DNA from 4 places in the Paenibacillus sp. FSL R7-0345 genome. Region 4 is predicted to be linked to each of the others. Evidence: riboswitches for the same ligand, from Rfam matches in the RefSeq annotation. Region 4 holds a riboswitch; each other region holds the start of a gene.
What was found. Region 4 has a riboswitch for cyclic di-GMP ahead of NST84_RS19645 (thiamine pyrophosphate-binding protein). Riboswitches for the same ligand answer to the same signal wherever they lie in the genome.
Positions count from the first base shown of each region.

Region 1 (4,322 bases), 3.4 Mb from region 4:
CATTTCGCTGTAGGCCGGCTTGATCTGGCCGGTCCAGCGGATCGAAAATCCGTCAACCGGAAGCACCGGGTCTGGAGCTGTCTGCCGCCAGCTGAAGTTAAGCTGTTCGTCATTGCGCACAAGCACCGGAGTACCGGATAGTGTCATATTTTTAAAATACTCACCGGTTAGGCCATTCATTACAGATTCCTGTGATGCCGAATCTGCTGCCAGCCCCGGCTTGGCAGCCTGTGCCGGCGAAGCGGTTGGCGCTGCAGTCGGTGCTGGTGTAGCCGTTGGTGCTACGGTTGGTGCTGCAGTCGGTACTGGTGTAGCCGTTGGTGCTACGGTTGGTGCTGCAGTCGGTACTGGTGTAGCCGTTGGTGCCGCAGTTGGTACTGGTGTAGCCGTTGCTGCCGGTGCTGCTGCTGCCTGACTGGCCGGATTCTTTACAAACAATGCGCTTGCCGGAACAACTACCTTCGGCTGGCTTGGGCTCTGCCACATCATACGGACACTTGCATCGCCTGCATTTTCATAATATTCAACTTTAATGTCGTACAATTGTCCGGCCTGCAGGGCAATGCTGCCGGTGCGCTCAGTACCGCTCTGCTTCATCCAGCTGTCGATGACTGCTGTGCCGTTAACCCAGACGCGGATACCGTCATCCGAGTTGGTAACGAACTGATACGTTTCGCTGTAGGCCGGCTTGATCTGGCCGGTCCACCGGATCGAAAATCCGTCAACCGGAAGCACCGGGGCCGGGGCTGTCTGCCGCCAGCTGAAGTTAAGCTGTTCGTCATTGCGCACAAGCACCGGAGTACCGGTCAGTGTCATGTTTTTGAAATACTCGCCTTTAAGTCCGTTAACCACCGGCTCCTGCAATTCAGGTGCTGGTACCGGGGCTGCTGCCACTGGTGCCGCTGTTGGTACCGGTGTTGCTGTTGGCTTCACTGTCGGTGTTGGCGTAGCTGTCGGTGTTGCTGTCGGCTTTACTGTTGGTGTTGGTGTGGCTGTTGGTGTAGCTTTCGGTGCTACCCATGTTTTATACGTGTCACGTGTCAGGGTGTAGCTGTCATTCATAAAGGTTTTGATGGTATCTGTACTGTTGTTTTCATACAGCATTTTTCCCCAGTTCATCATAAAGACGTACTTCTGCTGGGAAAGCTTCAGCTTTGCAATACTTGGCATTTCACCATTTTCACCGATACCAATCGGTTTACCGGCGGCAAGGCTGAGCAGGCTGTCATAATATTTGTTCAAAAAGTCGTTATTATATATATCTGCTGCGAGCACATCCACTTTATCCGCACCCGGGTAAGTCAGTTCATAAGGATCGGAATTGGAGTTGGGAGCATTCGGATTCCACACCCACAGCAAATTGTTTAATTGATGAACGTTAACAAAACGGTCATACATGATATTCCACAGCGCGGCAAAATTATTTTTCTTGCCCCACCAGAACCAGCCGCCGTTCATTTCATGGTAAGGTCTCCAGAGAATAGGAACTCCAGCATCCCGCAAACTTTTGAGCGAAACGGCCACTTTATCAAGATCGGCAATCAGAGCGTTGTACTCTGTGGTTCCGGGTGTTACGTATTTGTTGAATTCAGCCTGGCTGATATTCTTCTGTACATTTCCCCAGTCATATTTGGTGCCGGGCAGGTTCTGGTGAAAAGTCATGGCTACGATTCCGCCAGCCTTATACCAGTTGGTCGCGCTCCAGACGATGTTTTTACGCTGCGCAGCTACTCCACTCTCTGTCTGTCCGCCAATCGCTCCAAGCTCATAACCGTGAAGCGCTGCGTATTGCCCGCTTGTCGCCTTCAGCTTGTTACTGATTTCATCAGGACTTTCAAAATAGTCATGCTGACCTGAAATAATCCCGTTACCGGAAATAGAGTACAGGTTGTTCAACAGCTTGACTGCTTCCGCTGAAGCGTTAGGGTTTACTGGTGCTCCGGTCACAGAAGCAGCATGCGCAGATGACGGGGCAAGTCCTAAGCCCATTGGCACAGCAGACAAAAATACGGCCACAGACAACACGGCGGACAACAGACGAGACTTACGGTAAGCTTTCAACTTTTATCTTCCTTTCGGTAGCCAGGCTGCCACTTGGTAGAGGCCCTATAGCTTTGCGTCCCTATCTTTCGAGTAGGTTTGCCTTTGTCGTTTTTGAAGGAGTTATCCTTCTTACCGTAAGTATCGACTCTATGAAGTTGTAGGTTTATAGCAAAAATGAAGATTTATTAATAAATGGTTCTAAATACCTGTTTCAGCCTTGTGGAACTTGGTTAAATAGATAAATTAGGCCTATGAAATAAACTGGTGTAATTCAATATCTTCCCAGTCCAGCGTAATCCGGATGTTGTCCTCTTCCACCAGCTCAGACCCGCTCTGCACCTCGATAAACTCCACATCGGTCAGCGCCAGGATCGCATGCTTTGTTCCTTCCGGGATGCGTACGACATCGCCAGCCTTCACTTTATGCATCTTTTCATTGATGACAATACTTGCTTCCCCGCTCACAAAAGTCCAGATTTCACTGCGTTTGTGATGTAGCTGGTAGCTGATATTTTTTCCCTGCTCGATAAAAATCCGCTTCGTCAGTACTTCATTGCCCTCATCATATTTCACATAGTCGATAACTTTATAGTGACCCCAGCGGCGTTCCTCGTACATCGGTCTTTGTTCATGCGATTTCAGCACTTCCTTGATTCGCGGGCTTTCCGCCTTATGCGTAACCAGGATTCCGTCAGGGCTGGCCGCGATGATCAGGTCCTTGGCCCCGATGACTGTAATCGGAATGTCCAGCTCATTGATCAGGCAGGTCCGTTCGGAATCGGAGGTAACCACGCCCTTGCCGACCAGGTTGCTGCTCATCTCCTCGGTCAGCGTATTCCAGGTGCCCAGATCCTTCCAGAAGCCGGCATACGGCTGAACGACGATTTTTTCTTCTTTTTCCACCACTTCGTAATCAAAGCTGATGGAAGCCATCAGTTTGTATTGCTTCTGCAGCTCCTCGTAATTAAGCGGCAATCCTTTGCTCTGCAGAATATCCAGCAGATAACCGAGGCGGAAAGCGAATACGCCGCAGTTCCAAAGGGCGCCTTTGCTGATCAGGCCTTCTGCCTGCACACGGTCAGGCTTTTCCTGGAAATGGCTCACCTGAAGGTAGCCGCTTGCCCCCGCCGCATCACTGGTCGGAATGATATATCCGTATTTCTCTGACGCATGCTCAGGCACTACGCCCATCAGCGCCAGATTTGCGCCGCTCTCCTCCATCGTCTGCTCCAGCCGGACTACCGTATCGAAGAAGGAAGCCTCCACATAAGGATCGACCGGCAGGATAGCCACTGTCTCCGCCGGAGATACGCCGGCGATGGAATACAGGTAAGCCGCTGTCAGTGCAATGGCCGGGAAGGTATCGCGGCGTTCCGGCTCCACGATAATCGGCACATGGCTGCCGAGCTGGCTCTGGATGGACTCTACTTGGCTGCGGCCTGTAGCGAGGTAGGATGAGCCCGTCATCCCCGCTTCCTCCAGCTGTCTCCAGACCCGCTGTACCATCGATTCCGGTTCACCCGCCGGGCTTTCCAGTACCTTCAGAAATTGCTTGGAACGTGAGTCATTGGATAATGGCCAGAGCCGTTTACCTGAACCGCCTGATAGAAGTACTAGTTTCATGGGGAACCCCTCCTTGGTATGTGTGACGCGAAAATTTCGGGTTGTTATTGGGAGCTGTATGCTGATGAACGCTAGGATGCTCCTCTGGAATTCTTTATTGCTGCGCAAGATTCTTAGAGATTGCACTTTTATTAGAGTCACTCCAAGGAATGTTTGGGCTTCCGGCCGCTGTTGTCTTCGGATTCCCTGATTTGAACCGCTGGCCGCGGTAGAAATCCGAAGACAAAGGCGGACGCATTCGCTCCTACAGCTCCAAAATTCCTCTCCGCTCCATTCCATAACAGTTTAATTGTTAAGAACTTTTGCTTGCCTGGCCAAGTATTCCAGAAGCAGCTTGTTTGCTGTTCACGCAGGGAAAGCTCCCTGCTAAAGATCCGGAATTGCAGCTTGGTTGGCGGCAGCTAAAAATTTAGAGCCAAAGATTAAGAGCTAAAATTCAAGGGCTATAGTTATGTCATAGTTTTGCACTATGCAAAAGACACTAGATTTAAAAGCTTGCAAGCGTATATGCGTATAGCCTAACCTTAAACCGCACCGGCAACGCTTTGGGAAAAGCCGCTAAGCCCGCCCATCTGCGGACGGCCGACAGAATGATACTCAAGACCCGTGCCCTCAATCTGCTCCTTGGAGTAGAGATTACGGCCGTCGATCAGGAT
Region 1 is NZ_CP152002.1:1,126,563-1,130,884, reverse strand. It holds gene NST84_RS04740 (PA14 domain-containing protein) at 1-2,061, opposite strand, end outside; cyclic di-GMP riboswitch class I at 2,075-2,154, opposite strand; gene NST84_RS04735 (sugar phosphate nucleotidyltransferase) at 2,293-3,666, opposite strand; gene NST84_RS04730 (UDP-glucose/GDP-mannose dehydrogenase family protein) at 4,191-4,322, opposite strand, start outside.
Region 1: another riboswitch for cyclic di-GMP. It lies ahead of NST84_RS04740 (PA14 domain-containing protein); the one in region 4 lies ahead of NST84_RS19645 (thiamine pyrophosphate-binding protein).

Region 2 (4,322 bases), 2.2 Mb from region 4:
ATGAAACGGAATGCGGCGCGGGTGGATATGCTGTGGCTGACTGCGATGCAGATTATGATCGGCGGAGTCATTCTGCTTGGGGCAGGTTCGGTCACGGAAAGCTGGGCAGCTATTACCTGGAGCGGCGCTTTTATTGCGGGCACGCTGTTTATCGCCGTATTCGTAATCGCTCTCGGGTGGATGGTCTACTTCAAGCTGATTAATGAAGGAGAAGCCGGGAAGGTAGGCTCCTTCACCTTCCTGATTCCGCTGATCTCAATCGGTTCCAGCGTAGTGCTGCTGCATGAACAGATCACGCTTAATCTTATTGCGGGGATGGTGCTCATCGTTGGCAGCATTCTGCTGGTGAACGTGAAGCTGGGGCGTACGCGGCGGCTGAAGCATTCCGGCTAAACCGGATATAAACATAGAAAGAGCCTGCAGACTGCCTCCGGACGGCATTCTGCAGGCTCTTTCTGTTTAATCAGGTCTGGTTTCTCAGCCGCAGGCTCTGGGCGGTAAAGACGGCTTCTCCTGCCGGTGCCGTGAACTCAGCCGCATATTCACCAATGGATATCCGGGTACCTTCGATTTGGCACACGCTGATCTGGTGGCCGGCGGTAAGTGCGGTCTGCCGGTCTGCTGCTCTGGTTTGCTGTACCGAAATGGAGTCACCGGCCTCAACCTTAGAGCCGCTGCATAACGATTGTGTCATCAGGAAGCGGACATCACCCGCTGCCAGGAGTGTACTGTGCAGAACGCCCTCTCCATGAATAAAGATGCTGCCCCCGGACCGGAGCAGACAATTCTCCGCCTGGGCGAGATCAAGCCGGACATTACCCTCATGCATGTGTAGAACCCCGTCACGAAGCTCCTCCAGCAGATCGAGGAAGGTAACGAGCACAGCATCATTAATGAATTCGGTGAACTGTCCGGGGTGCAGAAAAATCTCCAGCATATGCTTCAGCTGCCTGGTGTCAACAGGGGCAGCCGGCCCGTTCCCGGCAAGCAGCTCCTGCAGACCCTTCATCAGGCCGGGGAGATGGGCGTATTTGCCCTCCAGCAGGAGCAGCACGACCAGCCCGTACTTCACAGGCTGCTGACGGGAGCGGAGATTCTCCTCCAGCATCAGGGCGGCATTTCTGAGCAGCATCAGCTCCTCCATCAGCTGACTCGGGAATTGATGCAGCCGGTGCTGTATTGCACCACAGTCGCCGCAATAAATGTGGCTGTCTGTAACCTTGCCGCGGATGACTACACTGCCGGTAGCGGCAATGACGGCATGACGGACGTCGCCGGATATGTATACGTTTCCTAATACTTCTATAGTACAGTGATCCGCGATTCCGTCCGGGGCTATTACATCTCCTGCGAATAGAACAGGACTGTCTGCTGATGTCATGCTCTCCTGGATGATATGGGTTTCCGGAAAATCAATGCTCATAGTCCGGGTTCCCCAGCCTGTAATCCGCGGCCGTCCATCGCGGAGTGCGACAATTTCGCCGCCCGGGAGCAGGGAATAGCAATCAGCAGGCTTCAGGGTAATATCCTCCGGCCGGGGCGGTGGCAAAATGCTGCCGTGCACATTGAAGCCGGGCCTTCCTTCCTGCGGAGGCAGCTTGCGGGCAAGTATCCCGCCTGTCCGCGCAGAAGGAATCTCCGGATAATCAGGAACATCGTCATCAGTCCCGGGCAGCCTGGCCGGCAGCTCCAGCCGGCCGTCTATTCCAGGCAGCGGCGGCTTGCCCACAGCGATACAAACCGGAAGATAGGTCGGATTATTCAGCTCGGCATACAGGGCAGGAATGTTGAGATTAGGCATAAAGGAGCTTGAGGAGAAGTCGGCCAGGATCTGATTGACGGTCAGCCTGGACAGGAGCAGATCATAATTCGGCTCTGCCCGGACACAGACCTGGGCCGAGGCGGGGCAATTGACCAGCTTCCAGGCATACTTTTCAACCCGGTAGAGTGTAAAATAAGCGCTTAGCCCGTCTTCAGACACGGTAATCTGGTACTGCGGCTTCTCGCTGATTTCCCAGCTCAGCTGGACAGATGAAGTGATGGCGGCAGGCTCATTTACTTTGATCCGGTTAATCTTGAGGACAACGGGGTGAAGGGCAGAGATAACGGCAGCCTTGCCGCCGGGTAAGGGAGGAGTGATAAAGATCTGGTCGTTCTGCACGATGACCTTTCCGTTCTTCTCCTCATTGCCGGGTGTCCCGCTAAGCGGCCGGGACTGGGCGGAAGAATACGTTGAGTGGTCAGAGCTGAAGGAAGGCCCGGTGCTGAACGCATGCCGTGGCTGTTCAAGGGTGTGATGCGGCATTGTTTTAACCTCGCTTTTAGAATGATCCGAAACCGGCAGCCTGGCAGCCATGAATGCACATAGCATTGTTAGGCCCATTGCTTTGCGTCCTGCCCTTTCAGACAGTTTGCCTTTATACATGAGACATTGATAAACATTCAGCCTGAGGTCATTTATTGGGTCAGAGTTGACAATAAAGATTCATAACTGGTGCTATAGTACTGAATTTAGGCACTGCTGCAAATAAGCTTAATTTTAATACTTGTGCAGCGAGTTTTCAACTGTAAATTCATCCGGAAAGTGCAGCTGAAGTACGGTGTGCAAGCCGGTAATGGGTCTTTATCTCCAGTCAGACGCCGGGACATAAAAAACTATAAAAAAAGGGCCCTCCCAAGCTTACAGCTTGTGGGAGAGTCCTTTGCTGCCGAGGCGGATACTGCGGGCCGCTTCGCCTCTAACCGGCACGGGCGCGGCGGAAACGGCCGCATAATCGGCCTGTTCAATTACATCAAGCACCCGGTTCAGGTGAGAAAAGACGGCGCCGAGATCACGGATCGCGGTCAGCGGGCATTCGGCCTGCAGCTCCGAGAACCAGGACAGCTGCAGCTCGCGCGCCCGGCGCAGGCATTCCGGCAGCTGGCGCCGGGCTTCGGCATCAGACAGTGTTCTGGTGCCGTACAGGGCGATGCAGTCAGCTGCTGCGGACAACACCTCGTTCATCCGGTCCGAGGCAGCGTAGTGGGCAGGCAGCAGGGTAAGCTCTTCGGCAATCTCCTGAAGATAAAAGTGAACCTTCTGCAAATGCGAAGTAGCCTGGACCAGCCCGCGCATATCTTTACGGCAAGGATAGTGCGACAGCGTGTGCAGCAGCTCCTTCTGCAGGCTGCTGCTCTTCGCGAGCAGTCCGCCGGAGCGTTTCAGCATATCACGGGCAGGCTCGCCGTTTCTGCCGCCGGCAGCGAGTCTGCTTAAAGAATCAGCCAGCAGCAGGCTTCCTTCAAGCGCCAGACCCTTCACTTTAGCGAAGCCCTTCGGCGGGACGACAATGATATTAATCAAGAGGGCGATGAGTACACCGATCAGCGTTTCGGCGAGCCGCCATACGACATAATGGTCATGGTAGAAGGTGAGTGCAAGCACGGCAGTTACGCCAACCTGCGAGACAGCCTGGATATTAATCCGGCAGGCGGTGGCGACGCCGATGCCGATCAGCAGAATCAGCAGGATGGAGACAATGCTGATATCCATGAAGCGGCCGACAACCAGGCTGACTGTTCCGCCAAGCACAATGCCAAGCAGGCGGTAGCAGCCTTTTTCCAGTGAAGCCTTCACTGTGCCCTGAGTGATCAGAATTGCAGCCAGCGGTGCAAAGTATAGGTAATGGTCGCCATAAAGGCGGTGGACGGCCAGCCAGGAGAGGGTAGCGGCCAGTGTAATCCGTATCATATAAAGGGATAATCCAAATTTTTCAAGGCGTTCCTGTAACCCCTCGTTCATTTCAGTCATCTTCTTTCGTAAAAAGGGAAATTTTCATAGCTGTTTCAGCCGTTTTCATTATAGCATCTCAAAGCGGGCGTGCCGGGCCGATATTTTACGAAGTTGTTAAGATTAGGTCTGAGTGTTTACATTGTTCGTTATCGCATATATGGGATTCATCCGATATGCTATATAATATGAAATGTTGTCGAAGCAGGGGCGGAATTGTCGGTACAGGCGGGGCTCCGCCGGTAGAAGCCGATTGTGCACTGTAAGATAAGGGTAAAATAGGTTGTATTACATAAGGTAAGGAGGTTGTTAGCTATAGCTACCCCGGAAGGCACTATTATTTCTTTTGACCAGGTTACTAAGCAGTATGATGATGAGGAGGCCGTGTTAAAAGGCGTCAGCTTCGAAATCGAACGCGGCAAATTCTATACACTGCTGGGCCCCTCCGGCTGCGGCAAGACGACCATTCTGCGTCTCATTGCCGGCTTTGCGGAACCGACGGAAGGCTCCATTTATCTGAACGGTAAAATGATCAACCACATTCCCGCTAATG
Region 2 is NZ_CP152002.1:6,706,160-6,710,481, reverse strand. It holds gene NST84_RS29065 (DMT family transporter) at 1-393, shown strand, start outside; gene NST84_RS29060 (flagellar assembly protein A) at 464-2,356, opposite strand; cyclic di-GMP riboswitch class I at 2,337-2,426, opposite strand; gene NST84_RS29055 (FUSC family protein) at 2,681-3,730, opposite strand; gene NST84_RS29050 (ABC transporter ATP-binding protein) at 4,076-4,322, shown strand, end outside.
Region 2: another riboswitch for cyclic di-GMP. It lies ahead of NST84_RS29060 (flagellar assembly protein A); the one in region 4 lies ahead of NST84_RS19645 (thiamine pyrophosphate-binding protein).

Region 3 (4,322 bases), 2.6 Mb from region 4:
AGTAAGGCGATGAATTCATCTCCACCCATTCTTGAGAGGATCGCATCCTGACCAAGACATTCTTGAACCCTCACAACTACCAGCTTTAATAACTGATCGCCACTTGTATGACCGAACGTATCATTTACCATCTTAAATCGATCTAGATCGATGAATAGAACTGCGGCTGTGTGACCATAGTCGCCGGCTTCCTCCAAGTAAGCTTGTAATCGTTGATTAAAGTAGACTCTATTGGGTAAACCGGTCAAGCTGTCGTAATAGGCGAGGAGTTGAATCTCAGCAAACATGCTTTGAAGTCTCGCGGCCGTATCCCTGCTGTTAGATATAAGCGTATTAATTTCTTGTATAAAGCTTCCTTTCCAGTTCACGATCTGGTTCTTGGCTATTTTCTCAGGTAAATTGGTGGTTGTGTAGGTCAAAAGCTTAATCGGTCGAACAATGATTCCACTGATTACATTAGAAATAAAAATAAATATCAATCCACAGGCCAATAAAATACTGAATATTTTTATGTAGTAGCTATATAAGCGGTCGCGATAGGGGGCAATCGGTGTCTCGACAATAATACTCCAATCACCCATTTGCGGAATTGTCATGATCTTGAAATAGGAGGATTCTCCCCATCTTCTCATTGGATTTCTGACAGCATCCGGGAACCAATAATACAAACCATCAATTATTTCACTTACTTCGCCCCCTTCTGCCCAGTTATACAGGTTCATAACGGCTAGTTCATCACGAGTACTCGCAATAACCTTGTCATGCCTATCTACGATTGTGATATTCATTAGTCTATTATTCGCCAGCTTTTTTAACTCTGTTGTAACATAGTTAAGATTTAGAGCGCCTACGGCCACCCCTGTAAATTCGCCGCTAATCATAATAGGGGAGCCTACAACCACAATGGGCTCGTTAACGCCGCCTCTTCCAAGAAACACATCGGAAACAACGGATTGGTGTTTTTCTTTCATATATTCAAAGTAAGGCCGATCCGAGAAGCTTAAGCCAATCGTTGACTCTCCTTTGTCATTCAGTAATGGAGAGAACAGCTTTGTAACTCCGTTACGATCAGCAATGTATGATGTAATAAAATCGGGATATGACGCCAGTAGATAAGCCACATGGCGCTGCAAGGAATCCATCTTTTCCATCCTATTCTCAGCCGCCGCCATCGATAAAGTATTCACTGCGGCAACATGAACTTTTCCCCACTCTGTGAGATCATCGCAGATGATAGCCGAATCTCGTTCAGTCTCTGACTTTATTTTTTCATTCATGTTGTGATACTGTTCATGGCCGATCATCACCGTCACCAGAAGCAAAGTTATAAAGGTAAGTGTGACAAATATGTTGAAAAGCACATCATGAAGAGAGCTCGACATTTTGCGTTTTTGGAATGACGGCCATTTAATAAGAGGCAGATAAGTAAAGATTAAACTGGAAATTAATACATTTAAAATACCATTTACGGCATCCTTAAGCACAACCAGCAGGGAAGCGGTAAAATTCATATCCAGGGCATAACGATAGAATACCCATATGAGGGGCATCCCTAAAATCATCCAATATAGGCTATCAATAAGAACAATCCTTTTCCCTCTGTAGAAGACGCCGACAAATAAAGTTTCCAGCACAAAAACAAACATAGCGTAAGGATGATTCCAAAGAAACAACGTGTAACCATTTACAATAGCCGATGCCACTAGAGCCCATTTAAGACCATATATCCGCAATATCAAAAAGGTGAATATACTGCCGAAGATAAAATTGACCCCCAGCAATAGGGATAGGTTGAGCATATTACCTAGTAGTCCAAAAACAATCAGAGCTATGATAAATACAATCGACTTATTAGATTTACTCACTGTTCCCCCACCTTATGAATCAGGCCCATTGCAACAAAAAACCTCTCCCGAAAAGGAGAGGTTTCCTTGCCTTCGGTAACTGGCTGGCATAACATATCTGAATTGGAAATGTGATAGCCCCTGTAGTTTTGCGACCCCGTTTTTCAACGAGTGTGCCCTATTATTATTGAGATTATCTGAAAGACAATACATTATTCGACATTAATCTACAAGCTGACACTAATTATAGTTTATACTACTGGGTGTTACAACCATTTTCTGCATTTCTGAATGGCACCGTTCATATCAACTTATAGCAGGTAGGAGTGCTCAGACTGCAACGATCTCTTCATTGGTCAACATCGAAGGGCGGATGATGGGTATGGAAGGCGAAAACACACGCCGAAGGGGGAGCATATTTATTACGGGTTACGTGGAGGCCAAAGCCACCGGTCTCCGTATAGCCTCAGTGAAACTCATTGTATCTGTTAACAGCATGTCCCGGAAACCGCGTCATTATAGGATTTTTAACCGCCACGTATAATCCAAAACAGCCGCAAAAACGAAAAAGACACCTTTAAAGGTGTCTTTCACTTTACTCCATATGGAGCCGAGGGGAGTCGAACCCCTGTCCGAAGATAACGGCACATAAGTTTCTACGAGTGTAGTCACGGATTTGATGTCACCCTAGAAGCTCCCCATCTGAATTGACTTGGCAAAGAAGTATAAGGTGAGGCATAATTAGTAATTACTTTCTCAAAGCATTGATCTCTTGCTCTGTTAATCCAGTCGCCTTAGCAATCGTTGTTATGTCCAGATTCATGGCAAGCATATTTTTAGCCACTTTTTTTATACCTGCTAGTTCTGCACTTCCCAGCATAGAAGCCTCATCATGCAAATACTTCTGTCTGGCCTCATACAATCGTCTAGCCTCTGAATCCTGACTCAAATATTGCAAGGTGTCCATTGCCTTCTCCAATCCTGGCTCATTCATCTTCAGCACCTCCCATTGTGATGTATCGGCACCTTTCAGAAACAACAGCCAATTGATCAATCCGCCTTCAGACGGAACTCTATGTTCATCCAGCTTCGGCAACTCCAAGAAATGAACCTCGATGTCATCAATCAAGGATATCCCTGTTCGGTCTTCCCGCAAATGAAATACGTTATGATATTGTTCATTCTTTAATAACGTATAGTTTAAAATGTTGATCGTTACGCATTTCTTCAACTCTGGATACTTGTCTCCCTCACTCAGTTGACTCGCATACCGTTTGCTCCAATAAAAAAGCGTTCGTTTCTCTATATCATACTTATTGAAAAGCTGCATCTCTATATCAATCAGTTTGCCTTCAGAGGTCTTGGCGTAAACATCTAAGATGGACTGTTTGTCGTGGGGATCGTCTTTATCCGTATAAGGATTCATCAGGATGATCTCGGTCAGCGGCGGCTCGCCAGCTTCTGTGAAAATACGGTTAAGGAACGCCAGCAGCACATCCTTATTGTTCTCGCTGCCAAATATCCGTTTGAACACAAAGTCAACACGTGGGTCCAGTAAATCCATCGGCATCAGCTCCATTCTTTAATATTTATTATAACATTTTTCATTTTGAATGGGCTTCGAGGGAGAATACCTAAAACGAAAAAAGACACCCCTAAAGGTGTCTTTCTAAATACTCCATATGGAGCCGAGGGGAGTCGAACCCCTGTCCGAAGATAACGGCACATAAGTTTCTACGAGTGTAGTCACGGATTTGATGTCACCCTAGAAGCCCCCCGTAACCGGGTCCTCTTCGGGTCAGCCTGATTATCTTCTTCTGCTGACCCCAGGCGGAGACCAGACAGCGTATCCCACTACTTGTTAGCCCCTATCCCTGTCACATGGGCGATGCAGGGTAGAAGCACGCACACAGGTTATTAAGCTGCGAAAGCGTAGTTGTTTTGTTGTTTGCCGTTTAATAGGCTTTAGCGTTGATAAAGCGGACGCGTCCCCACTACTCGCTGCTCATGCTCGAACTACCCCCGTCGAATCCAAGAACGGCCCCTCATTAAAAAGGGCGCTTCGGATCAAGCGGATCTTCTAAGCAAGAGAGATCCAATCTGCAGCCTCAAACCTGAGGACTGCCACGAAGCAAAAATCTTACTTACACAGTATAGCACATTTATCAACACTTTAACACGTGGGTTAAAGGAATTGAAGGAGCAATCTGGAATTCTGTCTTCCGGTAACACCCGTCACCAGTTTATCTGGCAACTTTCTGCTTCTCACGCAGTGCACGCTGGATATCACGCTGAGCATCCTTCTTAGCGGCAGTGTCGCGTTTGTCGTATTGCTTCTTACCTTTACCGAGGCCGATCAGCAGCTTGGCATAACCGTTGCGCACATAGATCTTCAGCGGCACTATCGAGTAGCCGTCCTGCTTGGATAAGCCCAGCAGCTTATGGATCTGCACCTTATGCATCAGCAGCTTGCGCGTA
Region 3 is NZ_CP152002.1:188,269-192,590, reverse strand. It holds gene NST84_RS00945 (EAL domain-containing protein) at 1-1,865, opposite strand, end outside; cyclic di-GMP riboswitch class I at 1,937-2,032, opposite strand; gene NST84_RS00940 (Rpn family recombination-promoting nuclease/putative transposase) at 2,593-3,408, opposite strand; RNA gene ssrA (transfer-messenger RNA) at 3,525-3,889, opposite strand; gene smpB (SsrA-binding protein SmpB) at 4,088-4,322, opposite strand, start outside.
Region 3: another riboswitch for cyclic di-GMP. It lies ahead of NST84_RS00945 (EAL domain-containing protein); the one in region 4 lies ahead of NST84_RS19645 (thiamine pyrophosphate-binding protein).

Region 4 (4,322 bases):
ACCTTGCCCTGCTGCAGGAAGCGTTATGGACAGACCAAAAGGTCGCTATGGTCTACAGCAACAATGGTGAGCATAAGGAGCGGCTGATTGCGCCGCTTGGTCTGGTAGCCAAACGCGGTGTCTGGTATGTTGCTGCCCAATGCGGGGGAGAGATGCGGACCTACAGGGTCTCGCGCATAACAGAGGCCCGCATGACCGGCGAAGCTTTTATCCGGCCGGCAGGATTTGACCTGGCACACTACTGGGAGGAGTCCACCGCTTCTTTCAAGGCAGCCCTGCCCCGTTATCCTGTTACCCTGCTGCTTAGCAGCTCCGGCCTGAACGATCTTCAGCGGGAGCGTTACGTTACCATCCTTACAGTGCAGCAGTCCTCCAGAGCAGACTGGGTAGAGGTTCAGGCAGAGTTCAACACCCTGGAATCTGCCTGCAAAATAATCTTGTCTTTGGGGCAGACAGCTATGGTGGCTGAACCCCGGGAACTGCTCGACAGGCTGATAACCGCTTTGCGGGAGACCTGTGTTTTATATGAAAAGGTTACGCAAAACTATCCATCCGGGGAAATGGAATTTTGAAGTTTTATGTCAGTTTTTACAGTAGACTGTTCCCCCGCATATCACCTATACTATACCAATACACACCATTTTTTTAGGGGGAACTTTATTATGGATTGGATGACCAAGCTTCCATTAAAGCAGAGAATTGTAGCCGGCTGTTATCTTGTCGCCGCTTTGTTCGCTGTTCCGGTTTTGATTACATTGGTAATCATGGGCAAAATCATTCTCGGCATTATTCTTATTGCAGCACTTGCCGGACTTACTTATCCTCTGGCACGTTTTGTCGAGAGAACGCTTACATCTTCTTTTGACGAGTTCTCCAATGTTACCCACACTATTGCCAAAGGCGATTTTACAAGCCGCGCGGATGAAAGCGGGTCAATGGGTGAAGTAAGCCGCTCCTTCAACATTATGATCGACAAGCTCAAGAAAATTTTGACCGAAGCCTCACAGATCACCCGCCATGTTATGGATGCCAGCAGAGGGATTGAAGACAAGAACCACAGCCTCAAAATCGTAATGGCCCAGGTTGCCTCCTCCTCCAATGAACTGGCTGTCGGTGCCAACGAAATTTCGGCAGATATCGCCGACATGACGGAATCGATCAAGGACATTGAGACCAAAGTAGCCAACTATACGCATTCCACCAAAGAAATGAATAAGCGCTCTATACATACGCTCGAACTGGTTGAACAAGGACGGCTGTCGGTAGATACCCAGGCTGAAGGCATGCGCAAAAATATCGAAGCTACGAACAAGGTCGCGGATACGGTTGAGGCCCTCTCGCAGAATGCCCGCGGCATTTCCATGATTGCCAAAACCATCAATGAAATCGCAGAACAGACCAATCTGCTGTCCTTGAATGCTTCGATTGAGGCAGCACGCGCCGGTGAGCACGGCCGCGGCTTTGCCGTGGTCGCCCAGGAGGTGCGCAAGCTGGCCGAGGAATCGACAGCATCCACCAAAGAAGTATTCAGCCTGATCCGCAGCATCGAATCCGATATCAAGCAGGCTGTGGAGAATATCGCCATCAATGAAGAAGTTGTACAGGTGCAAAATGAGCTGATCGTAGAGACTGCCCACATCTTCTCGCAGATTGTACAAAGCGTCCAATACATAACGGAGCAGATCTCCTCCTTCTCGCAGGAAAGTGACCTGATGCTGGAGAGCGCACTCAAAATATCCGGCGCCATCGAGAATATATCCGCGATTACCCAGCAGACAGCAGCCGGCACCGAGGAAGTATCCGCGGCAATGAACGAACAGATCAACGCCCTGCAGTCTGTAGCCGATGAAACCGATAAAATGACCCAGGCAGTGTTCCAGCTGCAGAAAACTATCCATATTTTCAAATTCTAAGCTGGTTCCCAAGCCCTAAAGCTGCCGCTCAAAATGAGCGGCAGCTTGTTTATATTTAGGCTCCAGGATTCACCAAATCGTACTGCAATTCGTCAAATTTCGTATATTTCCGCATTATTGTATTGACAATGATAGAGCTATAAATATATTGTAAAAGTAAATTTAACCAATAAATATTATCCATAGACCCAAATCAAATATCAGCAAAATTCTCCGAAAGGAAATGACGCAAAGCCATGGATCTACAGTCTCAGTTTCTGGGACCAGGATAGCCAGGTTGCAGCCGGGACGTTAGAATCATTACGTCCCTTAAGGTTATATGTGCAACTGGCCTGTGCTCATTTGAGCACAGGTATTCTATTGTCTGTCGCTAGAGTCGCTAGAATCGCTAGAAAAATACACAACGGATAGGGTGGAGCATTTGAAAACAGTCGCAGATTATATGGCAGAGGCGCTTCGCAGCCTCGGCGTTACACATTCCTTTGGTATTATCGGCAAATCTATTTGTCCTATAGCTCTTAAGATGGTTGATTACGGCATCGAATTTATTCCGAGCAGACATGAGTCCAGCTCCGGCTTCGAAGCCGCCGGCTATGCACTCAAAACCGGAGGACTCGGAGTTGCCTTCGGTACATCAGGTCCCGGAGGCACTAACCTGCTCACCGCAGCAGCACATGCCAAAGCCAATAATCTTCCTGTCCTCTTCATTACTGGACACCAGTCGATTAAAGAGCTGGGAATTCCGCAGTGCCAGGATTCCTCTTCATATCTCGCTGATCTGGCGGATATGTTCAGACCCGCTACGCTCTTCAGCAAGCTGGTAGAGCGCGGTGATCATTTCAGCACTATTTTTAATCATGCCATTTCTATTGCCCTTAGCGGCAAACGCGGTCCGGTGCATCTGTGCATTCCATTTGATGTCCAGACAGAAATGCTCGAAGAATGCCGGATTGTTATTCCTGAACACGAGAAGCTGGTCAGCATCGGTAATTTTGAACGCGTAATTGCAGCAATCAACGAATCTTCGCGTCCGCTGATCATTGCGGGTAAAGGTATAAACCGCTCCGGTACCCACCAGGAGCTGGTACAACTGGCTGAAACCTTCAACATTCCTGTCGTCACCAGTCCTGGAGGAAAAGGCGCCATCGCCTGGGATCACCCGCTGTATCACGGTCCGGTAGGTGTAGGCGGCTGCAAGCACGGGGATGACCTGCTGAACAACAGTGATCTGTATATTGTGCTTGGTTCCCGTCTGAGTGATATGACGATCTGCAACCTCAAAGCAGAGAATCATCCGGCCAAGCTGATCCAGTTCGATTCCGACCCTACCTTTGTCGGCAAGATTCTTCAATCGCAGACCATATCGGTCAGCGGGGACTTGCGTGACAATCTGAGCTATTACCTGGAGAAGATCGACAGAGATACGGTTGTCAGACATGAAATAACAGTAGAAGCTAATTACCGGGACGAGCTGCCAGAGCTGCCTAAGCTCTCCATCGCTTCAGTCCTGAGCACTTTAAGCGATCAGATTCCTTATAACAGCTCGGTATTTGTAGATGACGGCAGCCACGGCTTCCATGCTGTGAAATGGTACAACGTCAAGAAGCCGGGAAGCTTTATCTTTGATGCCTACTTTGCCTGCATGGGCAACTCCATCGGCATGTCAATCGGGGCCAAGGCTGCCGCCCCTGACGAAACTGTCTTCTGCATTACCGGTGATGGCTGCTTCATGATGCTTGGTGCTGAAATTAACACCGCTGTGTGCAAGGACCTTCCGGTTATTTTCATCGTGGTCAACAACATGCAGCTTGATATGGCCCTTAAAGGCATGGAGAAGACAACCGGCAGAATCGACGGCACCCTCTTCGAGGTTCCGATGGATGCAGCGAAATTCGGTGAATCCCTTGGAGCTGTAGGCTTCAAGTGTGAAACGGCGGAACAATTCGCGGCAGCTATTGAAGATGCGGTAGCCTTGAACAAAGTAGCCGTAATCGAGCTGCTCACTGACCGTGACGAGATGCCTCCGACAGCGCACCGTGTATTGAATCTTTAATTAACATCATTCAGGGGGTTTTTTAAGTGGAAAGTTCAGTGAACAGCGGACTTAAGCATTTTACCAATCTGTCCGGGGATTATGGCAATAAACAGCTGGCGCCGATCAAAGAGCATTTTCCGGAGCTGGCTGAATATATTATGGGCAATGCCTATGGCGATATTTTTCAGCGGACCACAATCGGTGCCGACTGGAAGGAAATTGCTGTCATCTCGGCCCTGATTACGATGGGCCAATATGAACAGCTGGGTGTTCATTATGTAATGGCACTGCGTGTCGGCATGACGGTCGACCAGATTAAGGGCATTCTGCTGCACCTGGTACCGGCAATCGGCGCTCCGCGGATAATCTCGGCT
Region 4 is NZ_CP152002.1:4,543,916-4,548,237, forward strand. It holds gene NST84_RS19635 (YafY family protein) at 1-572, shown strand, start outside; gene NST84_RS19640 (methyl-accepting chemotaxis protein) at 663-1,913, shown strand; cyclic di-GMP riboswitch class I at 2,106-2,198, shown strand; gene NST84_RS19645 (thiamine pyrophosphate-binding protein) at 2,326-3,966, shown strand; gene NST84_RS19650 (carboxymuconolactone decarboxylase family protein) at 3,993-4,322, shown strand, end outside.